DNA from 4 places in the Kocuria oxytropis genome. Region 3 is predicted to be linked to each of the others. Evidence: riboswitches for the same ligand, from Rfam matches in the RefSeq annotation. Region 3 holds a riboswitch; each other region holds the start of a gene.
What was found. Region 3 has a riboswitch for S-adenosylmethionine ahead of QYM41_RS14440 (O-acetylhomoserine aminocarboxypropyltransferase/cysteine synthase family protein). Riboswitches for the same ligand answer to the same signal wherever they lie in the genome.
Positions count from the first base shown of each region.

Region 1: another riboswitch for S-adenosylmethionine. It lies ahead of QYM41_RS01290 (cobalamin-independent methionine synthase II family protein); the one in region 3 lies ahead of QYM41_RS14440 (O-acetylhomoserine aminocarboxypropyltransferase/cysteine synthase family protein).
Region 2: another riboswitch for S-adenosylmethionine. It lies ahead of QYM41_RS04450 (hypothetical protein); the one in region 3 lies ahead of QYM41_RS14440 (O-acetylhomoserine aminocarboxypropyltransferase/cysteine synthase family protein).
Region 4: another riboswitch for S-adenosylmethionine. It lies ahead of QYM41_RS08280 (bifunctional o-acetylhomoserine/o-acetylserine sulfhydrylase); the one in region 3 lies ahead of QYM41_RS14440 (O-acetylhomoserine aminocarboxypropyltransferase/cysteine synthase family protein).

Region 1 covers NZ_JAVFXA010000001.1:275,639-282,529, forward strand. Annotated here, with positions in the region: gene QYM41_RS01275 (CoA transferase subunit A) at 1-101, opposite strand, end outside; gene QYM41_RS01280 (IclR family transcriptional regulator) at 243-1,022, shown strand; gene QYM41_RS01285 (3-hydroxybutyrate dehydrogenase) at 1,188-1,952, opposite strand; SAM riboswitch class I at 2,145-2,244, shown strand; gene QYM41_RS01290 (cobalamin-independent methionine synthase II family protein) at 2,258-3,460, shown strand; gene QYM41_RS01295 (cobalamin-independent methionine synthase II family protein) at 3,640-4,857, shown strand; gene QYM41_RS01300 (MFS transporter) at 5,109-6,518, shown strand; gene QYM41_RS01305 (thiamine pyrophosphate-binding protein) at 6,690-6,891, shown strand, end outside.
Region 2 covers NZ_JAVFXA010000003.1:107,786-114,676, reverse strand. Annotated here, with positions in the region: gene purN (phosphoribosylglycinamide formyltransferase) at 1-351, opposite strand, end outside; gene QYM41_RS04470 (hypothetical protein) at 412-903, shown strand; gene QYM41_RS04465 (cell division protein PerM) at 807-2,441, opposite strand; gene QYM41_RS04460 (glycosyltransferase family 4 protein) at 2,610-3,779, shown strand; gene QYM41_RS04455 (PIN domain-containing protein) at 3,783-4,166, opposite strand; gene QYM41_RS04450 (hypothetical protein) at 4,177-4,446, opposite strand; SAM riboswitch class IV at 4,460-4,585, opposite strand; gene QYM41_RS04445 (hypothetical protein) at 5,009-5,305, shown strand; gene cspE (transcription antiterminator/RNA stability regulator CspE) at 5,605-5,811, opposite strand; gene QYM41_RS04435 (TetR/AcrR family transcriptional regulator) at 6,007-6,537, opposite strand; gene betT (choline BCCT transporter BetT) at 6,713-6,891, shown strand, end outside.
Region 3 covers NZ_JAVFXA010000015.1:21,337-28,227, forward strand. Annotated here, with positions in the region: gene QYM41_RS14435 (cystathionine gamma-synthase) at 1-1,002, opposite strand, end outside; gene QYM41_RS14440 (O-acetylhomoserine aminocarboxypropyltransferase/cysteine synthase family protein) at 1,011-2,327, opposite strand; SAM riboswitch class IV at 2,366-2,485, opposite strand; gene QYM41_RS14445 (Lrp/AsnC family transcriptional regulator) at 2,578-3,030, opposite strand; gene QYM41_RS14450 (thiamine pyrophosphate-dependent dehydrogenase E1 component subunit alpha) at 3,272-4,447, shown strand; gene QYM41_RS14455 (alpha-ketoacid dehydrogenase subunit beta) at 4,444-5,493, shown strand; gene QYM41_RS14460 (dihydrolipoamide acetyltransferase family protein) at 5,496-6,891, shown strand, end outside.
Region 4 covers NZ_JAVFXA010000006.1:120,155-127,045, forward strand. Annotated here, with positions in the region: gene metX (homoserine O-acetyltransferase MetX) at 1-951, opposite strand, end outside; gene QYM41_RS08280 (bifunctional o-acetylhomoserine/o-acetylserine sulfhydrylase) at 948-2,369, opposite strand; SAM riboswitch class IV at 2,438-2,553, opposite strand; gene QYM41_RS08285 (VOC family protein) at 2,696-3,334, shown strand; gene QYM41_RS08290 (CPBP family intramembrane glutamic endopeptidase) at 3,416-4,195, opposite strand; gene QYM41_RS08295 (S9 family peptidase) at 4,359-6,530, shown strand; gene QYM41_RS08300 (alpha/beta fold hydrolase) at 6,587-6,891, shown strand, end outside.

The DNA.
Region 1 (6,891 bases), on a different contig from region 3:
CGGGGGATCCCGCTCAACCCGAAGCCGCCCACGGCGAGCGTCATGCCGTCCTGCAGGCTCTCCGCCAGCAGCTCGGCGGCGTTGTCCCTGACCTTGGACACCTGGTCCCTCCCTCTCGTCCGACTGTGACTCAGCACTCAATCTAGGGAGCCTCCACATACCGGTCAACAGAATCGGCGGAATGACAGCCCTTCTCCTCAGCATCCGGCCATTCACGGGCACGGTGTCCATATAGTGGAGCCATGGGAGCGGAGCGGGAGACGGGATCGGGGACCCAGGTGGTCCACCGGGTGGGGCGGCTGCTGCGGGCCGTGGCCGGCCGGGAGCAGGGCAGCACGGTGGCGGAGCTCGCGGCGCAGACCGGGCTGACCCGGCCCACCGTGCACCGGCTGCTCACGGGGCTGGCCGAGGAGGGCCTCGTGGACCGGGACGCGGGGACGGGGACCTGGCAGCTGGGTCCGGAGCTGTACGTGCTGGGCGCCGTGGCGGCCCACCGCTACCCGATCCGGGAACTGGCCGGGCCCTCGCTGCGCCGGCTCGCGGAGGCCACCGGCGAGAGCGCGTTCCTCTCGGCCCGCCGCGGGCTGGAGACGGTCTGCCTCGCCCGGGTCGAGGGCGCGTTCCCCATCCGCTCGCACGTCCTCTACGAGGGCCTGCGGCTGCCCCTGGGCGTCGCCTCGGCGGGGCTCGCGATCCTGGCCCACCTCCCGGACCCGGAGGTGGAGCGGGTCCTCGCGGCCACCGCCGGGGCACGCGCCGGGTGGGGGCCGCTGCACACGCCCGAGCGGATCCGCGAGCTGCTCGCGGACGTGCGGCGGGAGGGCTTTGCGGTGAACCCCGGGCTGATCGTGGAGGGCAGCTGGGGCATGGCCGCCGCGGTCTTCGACGCCACGGGGGCCCCGGTCTACGCCCTGAGCCTCACGGGCATCGAGCCGCGGTTCACCGGTGAGCGCCGTCAGCCCCTGGGACGGGCCCTGCTCACGGAGGCCCACCGGCTCTCCCGGGAGCTGGGCCACCGCTGAACGTCCCGGTCCGGCCGGGCCGCCGGGAGTGCCCGGGATTCCGGGGCCTGCGGACCGGCGGGACCGGCGAGACCGGCGGAACCGGGCCGATTGCCGCCCGGATGCCGGCCCGCCCGGATGCCGCCCGGGCCAGGCACGGCGGCCCGCCGCCGGGCGGGGCGGGGCTCAGCGGGCGGTCCAGCCGCCGTCCATCGTGTAGGACGCCCCGGTGACCATGGACGCGTGCGGCCCGGCCAGCCAGGCCACGAGGCTGCCGACGTCCTCGGGCTCCACGAGCTTCTTGACCGGCGTCTCGCCGAGCATGATCCGCTCCACCACCTCGGACTCCGGGATCCCGTGCACCGCGGCCTGGTCCGCGACCTGCTTCTCCACCAGCGGGGTGCGGACGTAGCCGGGGTTGACGCAGTTGCTCGTCACCCCGTGCGCCGCCCCCTCCAGGGCGATGGTCTTCGAGAGCCCCTCGAGACCGTGCTTGGCGGAGACGTAGGCGCTCTTGTACGGCGAGGCGCGCAGGCCGTGGACGGACGAGACGTTGACGACCCGCCCCCACCCCTGCTCGTACATGTGCGGCAGCGCGGCGCGGACCAGCAGGAACGGGGACTCCAGCATCAGGACCAGGATCCGGTGGAAGTCCGCCGGGTCGAACTCGTGCAGGGGGGAGACCTTCTGGATGCCGGCGTTGTTGACCAGCACGTCCACCTCGAGGCTCAGGTCCGCGAGCGCCGCGGTGTCGAGCAGGTCGACCGACCAGGCGCGGCCGCCGAGCTCCTCGGCGACGCGCTGCGCGCCGGCCTCGTCGACGTCGGCCACGACCACGTGCGCGCCGGAGCCGGCGAGGGCCCTGGCCGCCGCCAGGCCGATGCCGCTCGCGCCGCCCGTGACGAGCGCCGTGCGGCCCTCGAGGTCCTGCTGCTGGGGCGTCTGGGACATGGGAGTCCTTCCTCTGGTCCGCCGTGCCCGCGGGGTGAGGGGCACGGATCATCGCCACGGTATGTGATCCGGGCCATGTTCGCGAAGGGCATCGCCGCACGGGAGCGGGCGCCGGACGGCGTCACACGGCGTCATGTCCGTCATCCGGGCCCCGAATGGCGCCGGGCGCACGCGTGCGGTTGGATGACAGGGTCACCATCCAGAGCGGCCGAGAGATCTGGCTCGACGACGCCGCAGCAACCCGGGCGACGGCCCCCGTCCCCTCCGGTGCTACCGCCAGGACCGATGGAAAGGACCGACGCCCCATGCTGCGCAGCACGGACCGCATCCGCACGACCCACGCCGGGTCCCTCCCGCGCACCCCGGCGCTGCTCGAGGCCAACCGGGCGAAGGGCGGCGCCCCGGGGCCCGAGCACGAGGCCCTGCTCCACGACTCCGTGCTGGACGTGGTCCGCCGGCAGCGCGAGGCCGGGATCGACGTGGTCAACGACGGCGAGTACGGCCACGCCATGGCCGCGGACGTCGACTACGGCGCGTGGTGGCACTACGTCTTCGCCCGGATCTCGGGCCTCACCCCGGGGGAGGTGGGACTGTGGGAGCAGGAGCCGCAGCGCTCCTCCCCCGGCCGCGTGGTCCTGACCAGCTTCGGGGACCGCCGGGACCGCCAGGCCTTCCACGACGCCTACACGGACCCCGCCTCGGGGATCACCACGGGCACGCAGGCGCCGTTCCCGAGGATCACCGGGAAGCTGGAGTACACGGGTCACGCGGCCGTGGAGGCCGACATCCGCCACCTCCGGGCCGCCCTGCGGGCCACGGGCGCGAGCGAGGGCTATCTCGCCGCGCTGTCCCCGGGCTCCTGCGCCCGGCTGGAGAACACCCACTACGCGGACGAGGACGAGGTGCTCGCCGCGTGCGCCGAGGTCATGCGCGAGGAGTACAGGGCCATCACCGACGCCGGGCTGATCGTGCAGATCGACGACCCCTCCATCGCGGAGAACTGGGACCAGGTCAACCCCGAGCCCGGCGTGGAGGACTACCTCGCGTTCACCCGCAAGCGCGTCGAGGCCCTCAACTACGCCCTGGAGGGGATCCCGGAGGAGCAGGTCCGCTTCCACCTGTGCTGGGGCTCCTGGCACGGCCCGCACACCACCGACCTCGGCTTCGAGCACCTGGTGGAGCTCGTGCTCTCCATCCGGGCGGGCGGCTACAGCTTCGAGGCCGCCAACGCCCGGCACGAGCACGAGTGGAGGGTCTGGCAGGACCACCGGCTGCCCGAGGGCAAGGTCCTCGTCCCGGGCGTCGTCTCCCACGCGACCAACGTGGTGGAGCACCCCGAGCTGGTGGCCGACCGGATCGAGCGCTTCGCCCGCCTGGTGGGGCGTGAGAACGTCATCGCCTCGACCGACTGCGGGCTGGGCGGGCGGATCCACCCGCAGATCGCCTGGGCCAAGCTCGAGTCGCTCGGCCGGGGCGCCGAGCTCGCCTCCCGCCGGCTCTGGTCCTGACCGGCACCGCCGCCGGCCGGTCCCCGCGACCGCCCGCCGCTCGCGGCCGGCCCCCAGCCGCCCGCCGCTCCCCCTGCTGTCCGCGGCTGCCCGCCGCTCCCGCCGCCCGCCGCTCCCGCCGCCCGTCGTTCCCGCCGCAAGTCGTTCCCGCCGCAAGTCGTTCCCCGAGGAGGACACGCATGACCATGCAGAACACCGACCACGTGCAGACCACGCACGTGGGCTCCCTGCCGCGCACCCCGCGGCTGCTGGAGGCCAACCGGCAGCACGCCGAGGGCACCATCACGTTCGAGCAGCTCACCGAGGAGCTCGCCGTCGGCGTCGAGGACGTGGTCCGCCGGCAGCGCGAGATCGGCCTGGACGTCGTCAACGACGGCGAGTACGGGCACACCATGTCCAGCGCGGTCGACTACGGCGCGTGGTGGAACTACTCCTTCTCCCGCCTCGGCGGGCTCACGCCGTCCGACGAGGACCGGTGGGCGTCCACGGAGAAGAGGCGCTCCTCGCCCGGGCACATCGTGCTCACGAGCTTCCCGGACCGCCGGGACCGCGAGCGGTTCCGGGAGGCGTACGAGGACCCGGCGTCGGGCATCCTCACGGGACGCTCCTCGACCACGCAGCCCAAGATCACCGGGCCGCTGAGCTACACCGGGCAGGAGGCGGTGGCCTCGGACGTGCGCCACCTCCGGGCCGCCATGACGGCCGCCGGGGCGGGGACCGGGTTCGTCGCCGCCCTCTCCCCCGGCTCCGCCGCGCGCGTGACGAACGAGTACTACCGGACCGACGAGGAGCTCGTCTACGCGTGCGCCGACGCGATGCGCGAGGAGTACCTGGCGATCACGGACGCGGGGCTGACCGTGCAGATCGACGACCCCTCCATCGCGGAGTCCTGGGACCAGGTCAACCCGGAGCCCACGGTGGAGGACTACCTGGCCTTCACGCAGCTGCGCGTCGAGGCGCTCAACCACGCGCTGCGGGGGATCCCCGAGGAGCAGGTCCGCTTCCACCTGTGCTGGGGCTCCTGGCACGGCCCGCACACCACGGACCTCGAGCTGAAGCACCTCGTGGACCTGATGCTGACCATCAACGCCGGCGGCTACACCTTCGAGGGCGCCTCCGCCCGCCACGCCCACGAGTGGAAGGTCTGGCGGGACCACCCGCTGCCCGAGGGCCGGGTCATCATCCCCGGAGTGGTCTCGCACTCGACGAACGTCGTGGAGCACCCGGAGCTGGTGGCCGACCGGATCGAGCAGTTCGCCTCCGTGGTGGGCCGCGAGAACGTCGTGGCCTCGACCGACTGCGGTCTGGGCGGACGGCTGCACCCCCAGATCGCCTGGGCCAAGCTCGAGTCCCTCGTCGAGGGCGCCCGCCTGGCCACGGAGCGCCTCTACCGCTGAACCGCCGCGGACACCCCGCCCCCGGGCCCGGTCCTCCCCCAGGACCGGGCCCGGGGGCGTTGCCGTGCCCGGCCGAGCCGGGGCCCGCACGGGATCCGCGTCACAGTCGTGACAGGAGCGCGGACGGTGTGCCGCACAGGGTGACAGGCGTCACGTCGAGCCGTAGTATCTCCCATAACTACCGAACGTTCGGTCACATTGCGTTCGGTTCCGCCGAGGACCTCGTCGTCCCCGATTTTCCTGGAGATCCCATGGCGCACACTTCATCCGCCCCGGCCGGGCGGCACGAGATGTCGCGCGAGGAGCGCAAGGTCCTCGCCGGCACCCTCGTGGGCACCACCATCGAGTGGTACGACTTCTTCATCTACGCCCAGGCGGCGGCCTTCGTCCTGGCCCCGCTGTACTTCGCCCCGCTGTCCGAGGAGAACGCCGGTCTCGCCCAGGTGGTCGCGTGGGCCTCCCTCGGCATCAGCTTCCTGTTCCGCCCGCTCGGCGCGGTGGTCGCCGGGCACCTCGGCGACAAGTACGGCCGCAAGCTCGTCCTGGTCCTCACCCTCGTGGGCATGGGCGCGGCGACGATGCTGATCGGCCTGCTGCCCACCTACGCCACCATCGGCGTCTGGGCGCCGATCCTCCTGGTGCTCCTGCGCGTCATGCAGGGCTTCTCCGCCGGCGGCGAGTGGGGCGGCGCGGCCCTGATGTCCGTGGAGCACGCCCCGCGCAACAAGCGCGGGCTCTTCGGCGCCTACCCGCAGATCGGCGTGCCGCTGGGCATGCTGCTCGCCACGGGCTTCATGTTCGCCGTCACCTCGGCGATGTCCCCCGAGGCCTTCCAGGCCTGGGGCTGGCGCATCCCGTTCATCTCCTCCGTGGTGCTCATCGTGGTCGGCTACCTGATCCGCAAGACCGTGGACGAGTCCCCGGTGTTCAAGGAGATGCAGCTGCGCAAGAAGGAGTCCTCCGCTCCCCTGGGCCAGCTGTTCAAGCACAACTCCAAGCAGGTCACCCTCGCGGCCCTGATCTTCGCCGCCAACAACGCCGCCGGCTACCTGGTCATCGCGTTCTTCGCCTCCTACGGCGCCAACGTGCTGGGCATGCCGCGCTCGCAGACCCTCATCGCGTCCCTGATCGGCGGCGTGGGCTGGCTCGTGTTCACGATGTTCGGCGGCTGGATCTCGGACAAGATCGGGCGCGTGCGCACCTTCCAGATCGGCTACGGGATCATCATCCTGTGGGCCGTGCCGATGTGGTTCCTGCTCGACACCGCGTCCCTGCCGCTGTTCGCCCTGTCCATCGTGATCCTCACCGTGGGCCTGGGCCCGTCCTACGGCCCGCAGTCGGCGCTCTACGCCGAGATGTTCCCCGCCCGGGTGCGCTACTCGGGCGTCTCGATCGGCTACGCCTTCGGCTCCATCATCGGCGGCGCGTTCGCCCCGATGATCGCCCAGCTGCTGCTCAACGAGACCGGGATGTCCTGGACGATCGGCGTCTACATCGCGGGCATCGCGATCGTCTCCTTCATCGCCGTGTCCATGGTCCCCAAGAACATCCAGGAGATCGACCTGCACGTCCAGGACGTGCACGAGGACTACGTCTCCGAGCACCCCGAGGCCGCCGAGATCCTCGCGGCCGCGGAGGCCGCCGAGCGCCGGCGCGACTGACCGCGACGGCAGCCCGGCACGGGCGGAGCCGCCCGCCGGCACCCACGGGTGCGGGCGGGCGGCTCCGCCCGTGCCGGCACCACCCCGAGCACACCCAGCTCCCGCCCCGGGCCCCGCCCCGAGCACACCCCGCTCACACCCAGGACCCCGCTCCGCCGGAAGGACTTCTCCATGACCACCCACACGACGCCCGATCCGCTGCTCCCCACGGTCTCCACGGCGGTGGCGGACGTGCTGGCCGAGCGCACCGACCACCTGTTCGGGCTGATGGGCAACGGCAACGCGCACCTGATCAGCTCGCTGACCTCCCGCGGCTTCGGCTTCACCTCCGCCCGGCACGAGGCCGCCACCGTGGCGATGGCCGATGCCTACC
Region 2 (6,891 bases), on a different contig from region 3:
CGCCCCGGGGAAGGAGGGCAGCAGGGACGGGTGGGTGTTGATGATCCGCCCCGCGAACGCCTCGACGAACGCCGGGTCCACGATCCGCATGAAGCCCGCGAAGAGGACGCGGTCGGGCTGCCGGGCGGCCACCGCCTCCTGGAGGGCGCGGTTCCACCGCGTCCGGTCCGGGTGGTCGCCGGGCCGGACGAGGAACGTCTCGATCCCGGCCTGCCGGGCCCGCTCGAGGCCGGTGCAGGGCTTGTCCGCGCCCACCGCGGCGATCTCCACGTCGATCCGGCCCTCCCGGACGGCGTCGAGGACCGCCTGCAGATTGGTGCCGGAGCCGGAGACCATGACCACGATGCGCATGCCGTCGAGTCTAGTCGGGCGGTCGGTGGCCGGTGCCCGGGGTGCCCTAGAGTGAAGGGCATGACCCCTCCCCGCCCGAGCCCCGAGGCAGCCCCCGCGGACGCACGACGCGCCGCCGCGACCCGCACGGCAGGAGGCGGGCTGGTGTGCGCGGCCGTCTCCCTCGTGCTCGTCGGGGCCGGACTGTGGCCCACCGTGGCGGGAGTGGTGCTGGCGGCCGCCGGGATCGGGCTGGGCATCGCGGCCCTCGTGCGCTCCCGCGGGACGGACCGTCGCCGGCTGCTGGTGCTGAGCGCGGTCGCCGCGATCGTGCTGGGCGCGCTGAGCCTGCTCGCCGGCGGTGCCCGGCTCGCCCTGTGGCCGGTGGCCGAGGCCTACCAGGAGTGCGTCGCCGGGACCCTCACCCTGTCCGGGGCGGCGCAGTGCCAGCAGGAGCTCGAGGACGGGATCTGGAGCTACCTCTCCGGCGGCCCGGCCGCTCCGGCGTCCGAGGGCGCGGGCGCCTCGGCCGCGTCCACGTCGAACGCCTCGGCGGACCCGGCCCGTCCCTGATCCGCCTCCGGGCCCGCTCCCGCGCGCCCGGAGGCGTCCCGCAGCCCGTCGTCCCGGCCGGCCTCGCCCCGGCCGGTGTCGTCCCGGCCGCCCCCGTTCCGCCGGGTGCCGTCGCGCCCAGGACCGGTGTCCTCAGTGTCGACGGTGTCGTCGGTGTCCGGCACCGTGCGGGGGCTCCGCCGGCCGGCCGAGCGCATCGCGCGCCGTGCCGCGGCCTCCGCCCGGCGCCGCCGCCGGGCCTCGCGCCGGCCGGCCCGGGAGCCGTCCTCGCCGGACTCCGCGCCGCGGAGCGGTGCGAAGGGCGGCTCGTGCTCGAGCCACGGTCCCAGCACGCAGCCCACCGCCGCCCCGACGGCCACCTCGGCGCCGAACAGGAGCAGGACGGCGGGGCCGTCGGGTCCCACGTCCGTGAGCCGGCCGAGCCCCAGCGAACCGTGTGCCAGCCAGCTCAGCAGCATGATCAGCACGCCGGCGACCGCGCCGACGAGGACCCCGGTCAGCAGCGTCGAGAGCGGGAACGTGATCCAGCGGGCGGGCAGCCGCAGCGCCATCCAGTCGTCCAGGTGGTTCTCCCCCTCCCGCAGGAACCACCAGCCGGCGAGGACGCCGGCCAGCACCGGCAGGACGACCACCACGAGCGCCCAGGACGGCAGCTCCGCGGGCGGCAGCGCCGCCAGGGCGGGGAGCAGCGGCACGGGCCCGGGGTCGGTGCCCAGCGGGGAGGCGTGGGTCCCGGAGCCGAGGTCGAAGCCCGCGCCCGTGGACCAGGCCAGGGCGTAGACCGCGAGGTTGGGCAGGTAGCCGAGCTGGAGCGCCGTCAGCGCGGTGTCCCCCGGCACCCCGGTGCCCAGCCGCTGGTAGACGCCCACCACGTCGTTCCAGTTCCAGAGCAGGGCGGCGGCGAGCAGTGCCGCCCCGGCCCCGACCCCGGCCACGGCCGCGACGAAGCCGGCGCGCAGCACCGACCACACGTAGGACCCGGCCCAGCGGGAGTACTGGCTCGTGCGCTCGACCCACGCGGCGGCGTTGACGCCGATCAGCCCGGGCAGGGAGCGGGAGGCCCGGTACGCGCCCACGAACCCGCCCAGGGCCACGGGCACCAGCGGGAAGACGGCCGCCGCCGCCGGGCTCGCCGAGACCTGCTCCCCGGTGAACAGCAGCGCGGCCGCCGCCCCGATCGCGGAGTAGACGGCGAGGCCGCTGAGGTACGGCTGCCAGAACTGGCCCTCCCAGCAGGCGCGCGCCAGCCGGCGCCCTGCCTGCCAGGCGAGCGCGAACGGGACGAGGGTCAGCCCCAGCGGCACGAGGTTGAGCGTGCCGGTGGTGGCGGGCAGCCCCGCGCCCGGGTCGAGCGCCACCTGCAGGGGCGTGAGGTGGGCGAGCAGCCAGACGTGCCCCGAGAGCACGAACCCGCCGGCCAGGCCGAGGGTGTCGAAGCCGTCGGCGAGCCACACCATGAGGACGGTCAGCAGGACGAGCAGGTAGGACACCACGGCCACGGAGCCGATTTCCAGCACGCCCTGCAGCCACAGGGGCATCGGCACGTCCCTGCGGTCGGGGCGTGCGGCGGGGGAAGAGGAGCCGAGGGAGTTCATCACCGCCCATCTTCCCACGCCCGCCCCCCTGGCAGAGGCTTCACGGCGCCTTCACCGGGGGGCCACGCGCCGCTTCCCGTCCGGTCTCCCGCCCCGGGCAGGCTCGGCCCCATGAGAGTCGCCGTGGTCGCCGAACAGTTCCTCCCCCACCTCAACGGGGTCACCCACTCGGTGCTGCGGGTCGTCGAGCAGCTGGCCGCCGGGGGCCACGACGTCGTCGTCGTGGCGCCGTCCTACGACCCCGCGCCCCTCGGGCGCCTCACGGAGGACGTGGTCGAGGACCTGGACGGGGTGCCGGTGCACCGGCTGCCCGCCGTTCCCCTCACCGGCTATCCGGCCGTGCGCGTGGCCGGGGGGACCGTGGCCCGGGTGCGACGGCAGCTGGAGCGCTTCCGCCCCGACGTGGTCCACGTGGCCTCCCCGTTCGTGCTGGGGCGCCGGGCCATCGTGGCGGCCCAGCAGCTCGGTGTGCCGTGCGTGGCGGTCTACCAGACCGACGTGCCCGGCTACGCCGCCACCTACGGCGCACCCTTCCTCGAGCAGCTCCTGTGGGGGCACGTGCGCGCCATGCACAACCTCGCGACGCTCACGCTCGCGCCCTCGACCTCGGCCGTCCGGCAGCTCACCGAGCACGGCGTGCGGGACGTGCACCTGTGGCGGCGCGGGGTGGACACCGTCCGGTTCTCCCCGCGGCACCGGGACGAGCGGTGGCGGCAGGAGGTCGCCGGCGGCCGCAGGATCGTCGGCTACGTGGGCCGGATCGCCCCGGAGAAGCAGGTCGAGGACCTCGCCGCGGTCGCGGACCTGCCCGGCACGCAGCTCGTGGTGGTGGGCTCCGGCCCGGAGGAGGACGCCCTGCGCCGCCGGCTCCCGCAGGCCCACTTCACGGGGCGGCGCAGCGGCGCCGATCTCGCCCGGATCATGGCCTCCCTGGACGTGTTCGTCCACCCCGGCGAGTTCGAGACCTTCTGCCAGACGATCCAGGAGGCCATGGCCTCGGGCGTGCCGGTGGTCGCGACCGGCCGGGGCGGACCCCTGGACCTCGTGGACCGGTCCCGCACGGGCTGGCTCTATCCCCCGGGCGATCTCGGGGCGCTGCGGGGGCACGTGGCCGACCTGCTGGGCGACGAGGCGAAGCGGGCCGCGTTCGGCGCGGCCGCGCACGCGGCGGTCCAGGGCCGGACGTGGGACGTGCTGGTGGGACAGCTGCTGGAGCACTACGAGCGGGCGGTGGAGCTGCCGGTCCGGGGACGCGGCCCGCGCGGCCGCCGGGCCGCCTGAGGGCTACCGCCGGCCGGGGGACGCGTCCAGCACGGGCGCGCCGGTGCCCGCGTACCGCTCCGGCTCCACGGTCAGCACGGTCAGTCCGTGCACCACGGCCGTGGCCGCGGTGAGACCGGCGAGCGGGTCGGCCGTGCCCGCCGCGGTCAGCCCCGCCCAGGCCCGGGCCACGGCGGCGTCCACCGGCAGCACCCGTCCGGGGAAGCGCAGCTCGAGCTGCTCCGCCCACTGCGTCTCGTCGGGCCGTTCCGCGAGCAGCTCGCCGAGCACCGTGGCCGGCAGGAACAGCCGCCGGTGGCCCTGCCGGCGCAGCACCCCGGCCAGTCCGGGGCAGCGTTCCGGCGTGCGCACGCCGAGCAGCACGGAGCGGTCCAGGAGCAGGTCCACGACGGGGCCCTCAGGCCGCGGCGGCGAGCTCCCCGCGGGCCGGAGCCAGCAGGAAGTCCACGAACTCGGTGCGGGTCTGCACCACCCGGGCGTAGTCCTCGATGCTCATGGCGGAGGCGCTGATGGCGGGGACGCCGCCGGCCGGAGCCCTCCCGGCGGGGTCGCCGGCGCCCGGGACGCCGCGGACCGGGCCGGCGGGGGCGGGGTCCCCCGTGGCCGGGACGGAGCGGGGGTGCGCGCCCGGCCGGGCGGTGCTGACAGGGGTGCGGGAGTCGGACATGACCGTGATCCTTCGTGCGCTCTTGCTCGCACCGGTCACCGCCGCGGCGGTGGTGCGAGCCGCTTCGTCATCCGAACCACCCGTGAACATGGGGTTGGTGCCCGGTCAAGTCGGAGCTTGCCGACCGGGTCTCTTGAAGCTGGTGCCATTCAACCACATCGGCGGTGCCGCGGGGCGCACCGGACCGCACGGCGGGCCGGCGTCCCGGGTCCCGCCCGCCGTGCGGCGGTCTTCCCCGGGGCGTCACCGCCACGACACCTCGGCGACACATCCCTGCGCTGGAATGGTCCCGGAACACCGGCGACGGACCCGAGGACGGACCCAGCATGACGATTTCGTGACACAACTCACGGTCCGCTTTCCCCGGTGTCGGAGCCGCGGGGTAGCCTGGATCTGCTTCTCGAGATGCGGCGTCCGCGTGCTCGGCCGGGAATCGATGATCCCCGGCGGGCTCGCGGAGAGGCTCCGACCCGCTGCGCGCCAACCCGATGTTCCCGGGTGGATCGGATGACGAAGCGGCGGGCAACGCCATCGGATGCCTGCAAGAACGTCAGGAGAAAACATGACCATGTCCGAAGAAAGAACAGCCATCACCACCGACCAGCGCGAGGAGTGGATCGACGTGACCGTCACCGCCCTCCCCGATCTGCACCTCGTCCGTCTCACGTCGACCGACGGGGACGTGCAGGAGTACCTGAGCCCGGAGGCCGACGATCTCGCCGCCGCGGCGGAGCACACCGAGGGAACCGCGCAATGGTGCGCCAAGTACCGCCAGCTCCTCGTCCCGGGAGCCCTCGCGGCGACCGGACGGCACCCGTTCTTCAAGCTCCACCCCTCGACCCTCCCGCTGTCGGCGTAGCCGGCGGGCAGGACACGAGGAAGGCCGCAGCCCGTCGGGCTGCGGCCTTCCTCGTGCGCGGCCTCCGGGTCCGGCTCCGGCGCCGCCCTCCACCCGGAGGCACGACGGCAGGAACGTCCACGGTCGACTGCGCCGGGTCGTCCGCGCCAGGCCGGGCCGTCCGGGCCGGGCCGTCCGTGCCGAGCGCAACGGGCCGGGGACGACGGGCCGGGGACGACGGCAGGGACGACAGAACCGCCGCCGGGCAGAGCCCGGCGGCGGTTCTCGAGGATCGGCGGGCCGAGGCCCGCGACGGATCCCTAGGAGATGACGTTGATGTTCGCGGCCTGGGGGCCCTTGGGGCCGTCCTGGGTCTCGAACTCGACGCGGTCGTTCTCGTTCAGCGAGCGGAAGCCGTTCGAGTTGATCGCGGAGAAGTGGGCGAAGACGTCCTTGGAGCCGTCCTCGGGGGTGATGAAGCCGAAGCCCTTGTCAGCGTTGAACCACTTGACGATACCGGTAGTCATGGGAGACCTGATCCTTCATGAGATGAACGTTTCCCGACGTTCGAGAAACACGACAGTTGCGATGCATGGAAAACGTCTTCTCAGAAAAACTGCTGCACCCGAGTGGGCCGAACTGCTTGAAAGACAAAAACGAACCTCAACAACTGCGAACCACTCTACACGAGATGCCCCACCACGCCAGCCGGGGCACCCGGCTCAGCCCGCCAGCAGCGCGTCGGCGACCTCGCGCACCCGCGCCCGCTCCTGCGGGTCGGGGGCGAAGACGTCCGCGGCGTCGGCGAACCACACGCCGTCGGCCAGCAGGCGCACGGCCAGCAGCCGGGCGCGGCGCTCGACCGGCAGGTCCTCGGGCAGGTCCACCCACGGGGCGATCCGCTCCACCCAGTGCTTCTTGAGGGTGGCCCGCAGCCGCTGGTCGGTGAGCATCACGAGGTCGGTCTCGTCGACCTCACCGGACAGGCACCAGTCCAGGTAGGCCCGCACGCGCTCCTCGGCGGGCACCTGCTCCGGCGGGGCGGACAGGCGGCGTGACATCTCCGCGTCCCAGCCGTCGAGGACCCGGTCCACGAGGGCGAGCATGAGCGCCTCCTTGGTCCGGAAGTGGTACATCACCCCCGGCTTGCTCAGCCCGACCCGGCGCGCGGCCGACTCCAGGGAGACGGTGCCGCCGCTGCGCACGAGCTCGAGGGCGCCGTCCAGGATGCGGTCTCGGGTGGAGGAGTTCATGCCCAGACTTTACCAACCGGAAGGTTGGTGACACCATGTGACGCAGGCCGGCGCCCCGTCGCGGCGCGACGCCGGCCCGCCGCGGGGACGACGACGTCCTGCTCCCGCCCGGTCCGCCCGGACCGGCGTGCGGGAGACCCCACGAGACCGGACCACCCTTCCAGGAGGACCCGACATGACCGCTGCCCCGTCCACGACCGCCCCCGAGAGCGACGATCCGCCGGGCGCGCGGACCCGCCCGAAGGTCAACCGGGCCGTCTTCGCCGGCTCGGGCGTGAGCATCGTCCTGTTCTCCCTCTGGGCGATCCTCGCCCCCGAGCAGGCCTCCACCGTCATCAACGCCGTGGTGGGCTG
Region 3 (6,891 bases):
GGTGCCCTCCGCCACCGCCCGGGCCGCGGCCTCCCCGCCGGTCAGCCGGAAGGAGACCATGCCGCCGGGCCCGCGCATCTGCGCGGCCGCGAGCGCGTGCCCGGGGTGCCCGGGCAGGCCGGGGTAGAGCACCTGGGACACCTCCGGGCGCTCCAGCAGCCACTCGGCGATCCGCTGCGCGTTGTCCTGGTGGCGCTCCATCCGCAGCCCGAGGGTCTTGAGCCCGCGGGCGGCCAGGTAGCTGTCCTGGGGGCCGGCCACGGCCCCGGCGGCGAACTGCTGGAAGCCGACCGTCTCCGCGAGCGGGGCCCCGCGCCACTCGGCCGTCCCGACGACCACGGCGCCGCCGAGCACGTCGGAGTGCCCGCCGATGTACTTGGTGGTGGAGTGCACCACGGCGTGCGCGCCGAGCTCCAGGGGGTTCTGCAGGTACGGGGACGCGAAGGTGTTGTCGACGACGAGCAGCGCCCCGGCGTCCCGGGCCAGCTGCGCCCAGGCCGCGACGTCGGCGATGCCGAGCAGCGGGTTGGACGGCGTCTCGAGCCACAGCACCCGGGTGGCGCCGGGACGCACCGCCGCGCGGACGTCGTCGAGGTCGGTGGTGTCCACCGCGGTGTGGGTGATCTCCCAGGGGGCGAGCACCGTGGTGATCAGCCGGTTGGTGCCGCCGTATCCGTCGGCCCCGAGCACGACGTGGTCGCCCGGGCGCAGGACCGCGCGCAGCAGGGCGTCCTCGGCGGCGATCCCCGAGGCGAAGGCGAACCCGCGCTCGCCCCGCTCCAGGGCCGCGAGCTGCTCCTCGAAGCCGCTGCGGGTGGGGTTGGAGCCGCGGCTGTACTCGTGGCCCGCGCGCAGCACGTTGATGCCGTCCTGGGCGAACGTGGAGGTCTGGTAGATGGGCGGGATGACCGCCCCGGTCAGCGGGTCCGGCTCCTGGCCGGCGTGGACGGCGGTGGTCGTGAACCCGCGGGGACGGGTGCGGGTCTCGGTGGCGGAGGTCATGGCGGGGCTCACTTCCGGGTGGTCTGGACGGTGTCGAGGGCCTGGCCGAGGTCGGCCACGAGGTCCTGCGGGGACTCGAGGCCCACGGACAGCCGGATCGTGGTCTCGGCGATCCCGCCGGCCCGGCGCTGCTCGGGGGTCAGGCGGCAGTGCGTCATGGCCGCGGGGTGGGCCACGAGGCTGCGGGTGTCCCCGACGTTGGCGACCAGCTTGAACAGCCGCAGCGCGTCGATGAACGGTCCCACGGCCGCGGCCGGGGCGGCGAGGTCGAAGGAGAACACGGAGCCGGTGCCGCGGGGGAAGTCCCGGGCCGCGATCCCCGCGCCGGGGTCCCCGGGCACGCCGGGGTGGTGGACGCGGGCGACGGCGGGGTGTCCGGTCAGGAACTCGGCCACCGCGAGGGCGGAGGCCGTGTGCCGGGCCACCCGCAGCTCGAGGGTCTCGGTGCCCTGCAGGATCTGGGCGGCGTTGAACGGGGAGAGCGTGGTGCCGAGGTCGTGCACGTACTTGGCCCGGACCAGGTGCAGGTAGGGGCTCGCCCCGGCGCACTTCTCGGCCAGGCTCAGCCCGCCCCAGCGGGCGCGGGCCTGCGTGAACTGCGGCCACCTGCCCGGCCGCGCGGACCAGTCGAAGGTCCCGCCGTCCACGACCGCCCCGGCGAGCGCGTTGCCGTGCCCGCCGAGGAACTTGGTGGCGGAGTGCACCACGATGTCGGCGCCCTTCTCGAGGGGCCGGTACAGGGCCGGGGAGGCGAGGGTGTTGTCGACGACGACGGGCACCCCGGCCGCCCGGGCGACGTCGGCGATCCCGGGCAGGTCCGGGAGGGTGGCCAGCGGGTTGCCGATGGACTCGAGCAGGAACGCCCGGGTGTCGGGGCGCACGGCCGCCGCCCACGCCCCCGGCGTCGTGGGGTCCGTGAACGTGACCTCGATGCCGCAGTCGGCGAACGAGTCGGTGAGCAGGTCCACCGTCCCGCCGTAGAGCTTCTCGGAGGCCACGAGGTGCTTGCCGGCGCCCTGGCCGAGCAGGGCGAGCAGCGCCACCGCCACGGCGGACTGCCCGGAGCCGGTCGCCACGGCGCCCACGCCGCCCTCGAGGTCGCTGATCCGCTGCTCGAGCACCGCGACCGTCGGGTTGCCCGTGCGGGTGTAGGTGAAGCCCGGCCGGGTCTGGGCGAACATCTGCCGCGCGGCCTCGTAGTCGGGGAACTCGTACGCCGCGGACTGGTAGATCGGGACCGTGAGGGTGCGCTGGGCGAGCTGGTCGTGGGTGCCGGCGTGGATCTGCCGGGTGGCGAGGTCGTGATCGGTCACGGGGACGGACATGGCGCTTGCTCCTGTGCCTTGCTCTTACCCGCACCGGACGGCCGTGGTCGCCGGAGGGGCGCCGCGGAGGATGCAGGCCGCTTCTTCATCCGAACCACCCGATGAGCATGGGGTTGGTGCGTGACCCAGTCGGAGCTTCGCGGTCACGTCTCGTGAAGCTGGGCCCACACTATGCGCAGAGGTAGTGGCTGTCCCGCCGCGACGGAACATGACGACCGTGACGGAACATGACGCCGGCCGGGCCCCCGGGTCAGGCCCGGGTGTCGATGTCCTCGAAGACCAGGAAGGTCTGGGTGTCCACCACCCCGGGCAGCTGCTGGATGTGCTCGAAGATGACCTGCCGCAGGTGCACGGTGTCCACGGCCCGCACGAGCAGCATGACGTCGAAGTTGCCGCCCACCAGGGCGATGTGGTGCACGGCGGGAATCGCCCGGAGCTGGGCGCACAGCTCCCGCCAGGTGTTCTGCTGGAGCTTGAGCGTCACGTACGCCGAGGCCTGCAGCCCCGCCCGGACGGGGTCGATCACGGTGCTGAAGCGCAGGATCACGCCCTCGTCCCGGAGCCGGTTGATCCGGGCGTAGGCGTGGGCGCGGGAGACGTGCACGGCGGCGGCGATCGCGGTCACCGACTGCCGCGCGTCCCGGGAGAGCTCCGCGAGGATCTTCCGGTCGGTCTCGTCGAGGGACACGGGGGTCGAGGGCACGGCGGGCTCCTTCGGTGGGGTCGGTCGCGGGGCCCGGGAGGCGCCGGACGAATGTGTGTGCGCCACGCCACACTAGACCATTCCGTCCACGCAGTCTGCACTTCTCGCTCCACTCTTCTGCTCTTTCCCCGTTCTGTGGATACGAACCGGGTCCTGTTCCCATACTGGGGAGACATCGTTGCACCAGCCTTCCCGCCTCCCCGGACCCGTGACCGGGCCGGGGACCGACCGAGGGGACACCATGAGCCAGACCGTCGAGACCCCCGAGGACCCGATCCTCCGGGCCTCCCAGACCTTCGGCATCACGCCGGAGCAGTACATGCTCCCGGCCCGCGGCGAGATCCGCATGGTCGCCCCGGACGGGCGGCTGCTCGCCCCCGAGGAGCAGGGCACCGGCCCCGGCCACGAGTACCCGCTGCCCGCCCGGGACGTCCTGCTCGAGGCCTACGAGAAGCTCGTGGTCGGGCGGCGGGTCAACGACCAGAACTCCGCCCTGGTCCGCCAGGGCCGCATGGCCGTCTACCCGTCCAGCCACGGCCAGGAGGCCTGCCAGGTGGCCGCCGCCCTGTGCCTCGAGGAGGGCGACTGGCTGTTCCCCACCTACCGGGACACCGTGGCCGTGATGACCAAGGGCGTGGACCCGATGCAGGTCATGGCCATCTTCCGCGGCGAGTGGCACAGCGGCTACGACCCCTACGAGCACCGCGTGGGCATCCAGTCCACGCCGCTGACCACCCAGCTGCTGCACGCGGTGGGCGTGGCCCACGCCGCGAAGCTGCGCGGGGAGGACACCGTGGTCCTGGCGATGTGCGGCGACGGCGCCACCAGCGAGGGCGACTTCCACGAGGCCCTGAACTTCGCGGCCGTGTTCAAGCTGCCGGTCGTGTTCTTCGTGCAGAACAACGGCTACGCGATCTCCGTGCCCCTGTCCCAGCAGTCCGCCGCCCCGAGCCTCGCGCACAAGGCGGTCGGCTACGGCATGGCCGGCGAGCGGGTGGACGGCAACGACCTCGTGGCCCTGCTCGCCACCCTGCGCCGTGCCGTGGACCTGGCGCGCTCCGAGTCCGAGCCCCTGCTCGTCGAGGCGCACACCTACCGGATGCAGGCGCACACCAACGCCGACGACGCCACCCGCTACCGGGACGACGCCGAGGTGCAGGAGTGGATCGCCAAGGACCCGGTGACCCGGATGCGGGCCTGGCTCACCGCGGAGGGCGTGCTCGACGACGCGGCGGAGCAGCGCATCGCCGCGTCCGCCGAGGACGTCGCCACGGCCCTGCGCGACGGCATGAACGCCGAGGTGGAGATCGACCCGCTCGAGCTGTTCCGCCACGTCTACACCGAGCAGACCCCGCAGCTCGCCGAGCAGGAGCAGTTCCTGGCCGCCGAGCTCGCCCGAGAGGAGACCGGACAGTGAGCACCCTGCACGCCCCCGCCCCGGCCGGCGACGCCCCGGCGGTCAAGCCCGCGACCTTCGCCCAGGCGCTCAACACCGCCCTGGCCGACGCCCTGGCAGCCGACGACGCCGTCGTGGTCTTCGGCGAGGACGTCGGCACCCTCGGCGGCGTCTTCCGGATCACCGACGGGCTGACGCGGCGCTTCGGCCGCACCCGCTGCTTCGACACCCCGCTGGCCGAGTCCGGGATCGCCGGCATGGCCGTGGGCATGGCGATGAACCGGATGCGCCCGGTGATCGAGATGCAGTTCGACGCCTTCGCCTACCCCGCCTTCGAGCAGGTCGCCTCGCACATCGCGAAGATGCACAACCGCACCCGCGGCGCCGTGCGCCTGCCGATCGTCATCCGCATCCCCTATGCCGGCGGCATCGGCGGCGTGGAGCACCACTGCGACTCCTCGGAGGCCTACTACGCCCACACGCCGGGCCTGAAGGTCTTCACCCCCGCCACCGTCGAGGACGCCTACCTCATGCTGCGGGAGGCGATCGACTCCGACGACCCGGTCGTGTTCTTCGAGCCCAAGAAGCTCTACTGGTCGAAGTCCCCCGTGGACCTGGCCGAGCTGAGGGACCGCTACGAGAACCGGGCGCCCGAGCGCCGGGAGGGCCGCGCCGTGGTCGCCCGCCCCGGCGAGGACGCCACGCTGCTGGCCTACGGGCCGTCGGTGCCGACCGCCCTGGCGGCCGCGGCGGCCGCCGCCGCCGAAGGGCGCTCGCTCGAGGTCGTGGACCTGCGCAGCATCGTCCCGTTCGACGACGTCACGGTCGGCGAGTCGGTGCGCCGGACCGGGCGCGTAGTGGTCGTGGCCGAGGCGCCGGGCTTCGCGTCCGTGGCGGCCGAGATCGTCGCCCGCGTCCAGGAGCGCTGCTTCCACTCCCTGGCCGCGCCCGTGCGCCGCGTGACCGGGTTCGACATCCCGTACCCGGCGCCCAAGCTCGAGGAGTACTACCTGCCGAGCGTCGACCGCATCCTCGACGCCGTGGACGACCTGCAGTGGGAGGACTGACCATGACCGTGAAGACGTTCACCCTGCCGGATCTCGGCGAGGGACTGACCGAGGCCGAGCTCGTGAGCTGGCTCGTCCGGGTGGGCGACACCGTCGCCGTCGACCAGCCGATCGCCGAGGTGGAGACCGCGAAGTCCGCCGTGGAGGTGCCCTGCCCCTTCGCGGGGACCGTGCACGAGCTGCACGGCGCCTCCGGGCAGACCCTCGACGTCGGCGCCCCGCTCATCTCCGTCGACACCGCGGACCGGGAGGGCACCCCCGCCCCGCAGGGCGGCGGCCCGAAGGGCGGGCAGTCCTACCGGGAGGAGGAGCGCGCCGGGGCGGACCCCGCCGCCGGGGCCTCCGACGACGACACCGGCTCGGGCAGCGTGCTCATCGGCTACGGCACGCCCGCCGGCGGGGCGCCCGGACGCCGGCGGCGTCCGAAGCGGGCCGGTTCCGCCGACGGCCGGACGCCCGCGACCACCGCCGTGCCGGCCGCCGCGCCGGCGCAGGCCGCGGACGCCGCCCACGACGCGATGGCCTCCGCCCCGCGCCTGGCGCCCACGGTCGTCTCGCCGATCGTGCGCAAGCTCGCCAAGGACCGCGGGATCGACATCTCCACCGTGCGCGGCACCGGCCCCGGCGGGCTCATCCTGCGCCGCGACGTCGTGGCCGCCGCGGACGTGCCCGCGGAGCCGGCACCGACCCTGCGGGGGACCGCCGCCCCGTCGTCGGCGGCGTCCGCCCCGGCGGGGCCCTCCGCCGTGGACGCCCGCACCGGTCTGGGGGTGGCCGAGCGGCTGCCGGTCTCCGGCATCCGCAAGGCCATCGGGCAGGCCATGACCCGCTCCCGCCGGGAGATCCCGGAGGCCACCGTCTGGGTGGACGTGGACACCACGGAGCTGGTGGCGCTGCGCACCCGGCTCAAGGCCCGCGACCCCGAGCGGGCGCCGGGACTGATGGCCCTGATCGCACGCTTCGTGCTCGCCGGCCTGGCCCGCCACCCGGAGCTCGCCACCCGGATCGAGACCCTCGAGGACGGCAGCCAGGAGATCGTGCGCTTCGACGGCGTGAACCTGGGCTTCGCGGCGCAGACCGACCGCGGGCTCGTGGTGCCGAACATCCGCGGCGCGCACACCCTGAGCGCCCGCGGCCTGGACGCCGAGCTCCGGCGGCTCACGGAGCTCGCACGCTCCGGGAAGGCCGGCCCGGCCGAGCTGTCCGGCTCCACGTTCACCCTCAACAACTACGGCGTGTTCGGCACGGACGGGGCCGCGGCGATCATCAACCACCCGGAGGTCGCGATCCTGGGGATCGGGCGGATCATCGACCGCCCGTGGGTGGTGGACGGGCAGCTGGCCGTCCGCAAGGTCACCCAGCTCTCCCTCGCCTTCGACCACCGGGTGTGCGACGGCG
Region 4 (6,891 bases), on a different contig from region 3:
GGCGACATCGTGGGACATGAGCGTCTCGTTGACGGCCAGGTAGCTGTTGGCGTCGAAGCGCCCGGCGAGCTTGGACGCCTGGTGGTCGAGGTAGCTCTCCACCTGGTAGCGACCCCGCCCGCCCGGGTGGGTGCCGATGACGTGCTCGTCGGCCTGCGGCGAGCGCCCGAAGCGGTGGTGCAGCTCGTCGGCCGAGCGGTAGGTGATGTGGGCGATCCGGCGCGCCAGGCCCAGGCCCGTGACCGGCAGCGGACCGTCGTAGTAGTCCCCGCCGCGGAAGTGCGGGTCCTGACGGATCGCGAGGTTCTGCGCCTGGCCCCACGCGAGCTGCTCGGCGCTGGACTGGGCGCACGCGGCGACCACCGCGCAGGCCCGGACCCGGTCCGGGTGGGTCACGGCCCACTCCAGGGCGCGGGCACCGCCCATGGAGCCGCCGATGACCAGGCGCCACGCGTCGATGCCGAGGGCGTCGGCCAGGGCCGCCTCGGCGTGCACCGAGTCCCGGACGGTGATGAGCGGGAAGCGGGAGCCCCAGGGGCGGGCCTCGGGGTCCACGTCCGGCGGGGCGGGGGTGGCGGGACCGGTGGACCCGTAGCAGCCGCCCACGATGTTGGTGCAGACCACGAACCAGCGGTCGGTGTCGATGGCGGCGCCGGGCCCGACCAGGCCCTCCCACCAGCCGCCGCTCTCGGCCGCGCGCCGCTGCTCCTCGGGGGCCCCGGGGCGGGCCCGGCCGGCGGCCACGTGGGTGTCCCCGGTGAGGGCGTGCTCGACCAGCACCGCGTTGGAGCCGTCCGGGGCGAGGGCGCCCCAGGTCTCGTAGGCGATCCGCACGTCCGGCAGCCGGAAGCCCGACTCGAGCTCCAGCTCGCCGATGCGGGCCGTCCTCAGCACGCCGTCCTCGCGGACACCGGTCCCGGTGCCGGTGCCCCCCACCACGGTCACGGTCACTCCTGTCCCCCGGACGCGGCCGCGGCCGCGGCGAAGCCCTGCTCGAGGTCCGCCAGGATGTCGTCGATGTTCTCCAGGCCCACGGACAGGCGCACGAAGCCGGGCTCCACGCCGGCGGCCAGCTGCTCCTCGGGCAGGAGCTGGCTGTGCGTGGTGGAGGCCGGGTGGATCACCAGCGAGCGGACGTCGCCGATGTTCGCGACGTTCGAGTGCAGGGTGAGGGCGTCCACGAAGGCGGCGCCGGCCTCCCGGCCGCCGTCGAGGACGAAGCCCAGGACCGATCCGGCGCCGCGGGGGGCGTACTTGCGTGCCCGCTCGTGCCACGGGGAGGACTCCAGCCCCGCCCAGGACACCGAGCGCACGTCCTCGCGGTCCTCGAGCCAGCGGGCCACCGTCCCGGCGTTGGCCACGTGCCGCTCCATCCGCAGGGACAGGGTCTCGATGCCCTGCTCGATGAGGAACGCGTTGAACGGCGAGATCGCCGAGCCGAGGTCGCGCAGCAGCTGCACCCGGGCCTTGAGGATGTAGGAGAGGTTGACGCCGAAGGGTCCCTCCGCGCCCAGGGCCTGGGCGTAGACGAGCCCGCCGTAGGACTCGTCCGGCTGGTTGAAGCCGGGGAAGCGCTCCGGGTAGCGGCCGAAGTCGAAGGCCCCGGAGTCCACGATCACGCCGCCGATGGCCGTGCCGTGCCCGCCGAGGAACTTGGTGGCCGAGTGCACCACCACGTCGGCGCCCCAGCGGAAGGGCTGGACCAGGTAGGGGGTCGCCACGGTGTTGTCCACGATGAGCGGGACCTCGTGCTCGTGGGCGATCCCGGAGACCGTCTCGATGTCGAGGACGTCGTTGCGCGGGTTGGGGATGGTCTCCGCGAAGAAGGCCTTCGTGTTCGGGCGCACCGCTTGCCGCCAGGCCTCGGGGTCGTCCGGGTCGGTCACGAACGTGGTCTCGACGCCGAGCTTGGGCAGCGTGTACTTGAAGAGGTTGTAGGTCCCGCCGTAGAGGCTGGGGCTGGCCACGATGTGGTCGCCCGCGCCGGCGACGTTGAGCACCGCGAACGTCGTCGCCGACTGTCCTGCGCTGAGCATGAGGGCGCCCACGCCGCCCTCCAGGGCGGCGATCCGGTTCTCCACGACCTCCGTGGTGGGGTTGCCGATCCGCGTGTAGATGGGGCCGAGCTCGGCGAGGGCGAAGCGGTCGGCCGCGGCCCGGGCGTCCGGGAAGACGAAGGACGTGGTCTGGTGGATCGGCAGCGCGCGGGAGCCGGTGACGGGGTCGGGGCTCTGCCCGGCGTGGATCTGCCGGGTCTCGAACGCCCAGCCCGCCGGGTCGCCGGGGGTGGGACGGCCGGTCGCGGGGACGTCGGCGACCGCGAGGTCGGCGGCGGAGGAATCGGTGCCGGAAGCGGTGGTCTCGGACATGCCGTGGGACTCCTTGCGGTGTCAGGGGTCCCGTCCGGGGCGTGCGGCCGGGAGGGCCGGGCGCCGGGGACCCGCGCTTGCTCGCTCGCCGGGCGCGAGGAGCCTGGTCCTCACCCAGGGCACCCCACCGCGGTGGAGGGTTGCCGGCCAGCTAGCTGGGGCTTGGACGCTGGCACTCATGACCTGGACAGCATTCTCCGGATTCCGGCGACACGGCGTCAAGCCGGGTCCGGCGATCACGCCCGGCGGCGCGCCCCGGACGCACCGCGCCGGGCGTGCCGCGGACCGATTTGGAGACGAAACTCACACGGTGCCACGATGTGCCCATGAGAGTCGACCACGTGTCCTACGCCTGCCGCCCGGAGGGCCTGGCGGCCACCACCGAGCGCATCGCGGACCAGCTCGGGATCGAGCCGGTCAAGGGTGGGGTGCACCCCCGTTTCGGCACCCGCAACATGATCCTGCCGCTCATGAACCACCAGTACGTGGAGGTCGTCGAGGTCCTCCAGCACCCGGCGGCGGAGAAGGCGCCCTTCGGCCAGGCAGTGCGCGCCCGCTCCGAGGCCGGCGGCGGCTGGCTGGGGTGGGTCGTGGAGGTCGAGGACCTCGCCCCCTTCGAGCAGCGCCTGGGCCGCCGGTCGGTGCCCGGCCAGCGGGTGTTCCCGGACGGCCGGTGCCTCGAGTGGCGCCAGATCGGCGTCAAGGGCCTGATCGCCGACCCGCAGCTGCCGTTCATGGTGCACTTCGAGTCCGGCCCCGAGATGCACCCGTCCCAGGCGCGGATCACGGACGTGGCGCTCGCGGGGATGTGCATCGCCGGGGCCCCGGAGCGGGTCGCCGAGTGGCTGGGCGCCCCGGTCGAGACCGCGCTCGAGGACCTGGAGGTCGACTGGCGCTATCCGGAGGGCACCCCGGGGGTGCTCTCCGTCACCTTCAGCACCCCGGACGGCCCGGTCACCATCTGAGCCCGGCCACCGTCTGAGCCCGGACGCGCGCCGGCCCGGTCCGCAACCGGGCCGGCGGTGCCCGCCCCGCGGGGCCGGGGCTCAGCCCAGCAGCCGGGCGGCGCCCAGGAAGCCCACGGCGTCCAGCAGGAAGTGCGCGACGACGAGGGGCATGATCCGGCCGGTGCGCCGGTAGAGCTCGGCGAAGACCAGTCCCATCACCACGTTGCCGAGGAACGGCCCGATGCCCTGGTAGAGGTGGTAGCTGCCGCGGAACAGTGCCGTGACCACCAGCACCACGGGCCAGCTCCACCCGATGCGGGTCAGTCGGTCGGTGAGGAACGCGACCACCACGACCTCCTCGACCAGGGCGTGGCGCACGGCCGAGAGCAGCAGCACGGGCACCGTCCACCAGTGCTCGGCGAGCCCGGACGTGGTGACCTGAGCGGTCACACCCAGGGCCCGTCCCGCCGCGTAGAGGCCCAGGGTCCCCAGCCCCATGAGCAGGAACAGCAGGGTGCCCAGGCCCAGGTCCGGGGCCGGCATCCGGGCGTCCAGCCCGATCCGCCGGCGGACCGTGCCCAGGGCGCCGGCGGAGCCCGCGAGCAGGTAGAGGGCCAGCAGCACCGGCACCAGGTCCAGGGCGATCCCGGTGAGCTGGCGCAGCAGGTCGAACAGGGGCTGCAGGCTCAGGGGCGGGTTCATCGTGGCCTGCGCCTCGGACAGCGGGCCGCGGGCGAGGTCCTCGGCCAGGGACAGCACCGCGTAGACGGCCGAGGCGCCCAGGGACACGCCCAGCACCAGGAGCACCTGCAGCCAGAGGTCCGCGCGGGTCGAGCCGAAGGCGGGCGGTCGGGGGGCGAGGTGGGCCGGAGAACTCATGCGGCCATTCTGGCACCGGCCCGCCCGCCCTGCGGCCGCCCGCCCTCCCCGGCACCGTCCTCCCGCCGGGGCCGCCCGCCCTCCCCGGCACCGTCCTCCCGCCGGGGCCGCCCTACCGCCGGGGCCGCCCTTCCGCCGGGGCGTCTTCCCTAGGATGGACACCATGACAGTGCTTCCCCCGCAGATCCGCCAGCAGCCCGTCGAGCGCGCCTTCCACGGCCACGTGTTCTCCGACCCGTACGAGTGGATGCGGGACAAGGACTCCCCCGAGGTGCTCGCCCACCTCGCGGCCGAGAACACGTACGCCGAGGGCGCCACCGCCCACCTGGCGGGACTGCGCGAGACGATCTTCGGGGAGATCAAGGGCCGCACCCAGGAGACCGACCTGTCCGTGCCCAGCCGGCGCGGGGACTGGTGGTACTTCGCCCGCACGGTGGAGGGCGGCGCGCACCAGGTGTTCTGCCGGGTCCCGGCGGTGCCCACCGGTGACGTCATCGCGGACTGGACCCCGCCGGTCGTCGAGGCCGGGGTGCCCATGACCGGGGAGCAGGTGCTCCTCGACGCCAACGCGGAGGCCGCGAAGCACGAGTTCTACTCCCTCGGCAGCTTCGACGTCTCCGAGGACGGGGAGCTGCTGGCCTGGGCCGAGGACGTCACGGGCGACGAGCGGTTCACGCTGCGGGTCCGGGACCTCACCACGGGGGCGATGCTCGCCGACGAGATCCCCGGGACCTTCTACGGGTCCTTCCTCACCCCGGACGCCCGCGCCGTGTACTACACCGTGGTGGACGAGTCCTGGCGCCCGCACCAGCTGCGCCGGCACGAGCTGGGCACCCCGGTGGCGGAGGACGTCGTGGTGCACGAGGAGACGGACCCCGGACTCTGGCTGGGGGCGGGGCTGTCCGCGGACCGCCGCTGGATCGTGGTGGAGGCCATGTGCTCCGAGTTCTCCGAGCAGCTTCTCCAGCCGGTCGCGGACCCGTCCGCACCGCTGCGCGTGGTGCTGCCGCGCTCCGACCGGGTGCTCTACGAGGCGGAGCCTCTGCTGCTGGACGGGCGGGAGCAGATCTTGCTCACCCACGACCACGACGCCCCGAACTCCCGGATCTCCCTCATGGACCCGGCCGATCTCGGCCGCCCGGTCGCGGAGGTGACCCTGCGCGACGTCGTGCCGGCCTCGGACACCGTCCGGGTCAACGGCTGCGCGGTGACGGCCACCCACCTGGTGGTCTCCGTCCGGGCCGACACCACGCTGCGCGTGCGGCTGCTGCCGCTCGCCGGGCTGGGCACGCCCGCCCAGGCCGCCCCCGTGGAGCCCGCGTTCCCCGAGGAGCTGTACACGGCGAGCGTCTCCGCCGCGGAGCACGACGCCCCCGTCGTCCGGCTCTCCTACACGTCCTTCACCACGCCCCCGCGGGTCTACGACGTGTTCACGGCGGGCGCCACCGGGGACGACGACGCCCTGCCGGGCGAGCCGCTGCTGCGCCGCGAGGCCACGGTGCTGGGCGGCTACGACCCCGCCGACTACGCGGTCGAGCGGGACTGGGCCACCGCGGCGGACGGCACCCGGATCCCGGTCTCCCTGGTCCGCCGGGCGGACCTCGACCCCTCGGTGCCGGCGCCGGTGCTGCAGTACGCCTACGGCTCCTACGAGCACAGCACCGACCCGGCGTTCTCGGTCTCGCGGCTGTCCCTGCTGGACCGCGGCGTGGTGTGGGCCGTGGCGCACGTGCGCGGCGGCGGGGAGCTCGGGCGCAGCTGGTACGAGCACGGCAAGAAGCTGCACAAGACGAACACGTTCACCGACTACGTGGCGGTCACCGAGCACCTGGCCGCCCGGCCGGACGTCGACGAGCGGCGGATCCTGGTCATGGGCGGGTCCGCCGGGGGCCTGCTGGTGGGCGCGGTGCTCAACCTCGCCCCGGAGAAGTACTGCGGGGCGCTCGCCGCGGTGCCGTTCGTCGATCCCCTGACGTCCATCCTCGACCCGTCCCTGCCGCTGACGGCCCTCGAGTGGGAGGAGTGGGGCAATCCCATCGAGGACGCCCACGTCTACCGGTACATGCGGGACTACTCCCCCTACGAGAACGTCCGCGAGCTCCCCTATCCCCCGGTGCTCGCGGTGACGAGCCTCAACGACACCCGGGTGCTCTACGTGGAGCCCGCCAAGTGGGTGGCCGCCCTGCGGGGCGCCTCGACCTCCGGGGAGCCGGTGCTGCTGCGCTGCGAGATGGCCGGTGGCCACGGCGGCGCCTCCGGGCGGTACTCGCAGTGGAAGGACACGGCCTGGGAGTACGCCTGGGTGCTGGACCGGATGGGCCTCGCCCGGGCCTGACCCACCGGCGGGGGGGCTGTGCTCGGACCCCGCCGCGGCGGGAGTAGTCTGAGCGGATGGAGCACGCGTCCGCGGGCGGCAGGGCCGAGCTGGCCACCGGCGTGACCCTGGCCTGGTCGGCGACCGGGCCCTCGGCGGGCACGCCGGTGGTGATGCTGCACGGCTGGGCGGAGTCCCGCGGCGTCTTCTCGCGCCTGGTGTCCCTGCTGCCGCCGAACGTGCGCACCGTGGCTCCCGACCTGCGCGGTCACGGCGAGGCGGACAAGCCGCCGCACGGCTACGCGCTGGCCGACTGCGCCGGCGACGTGGTGGCTCTGCTGGACGCGCTCGGCCTGCCGGAGGCCGTCCTGCTGGGCTCCTC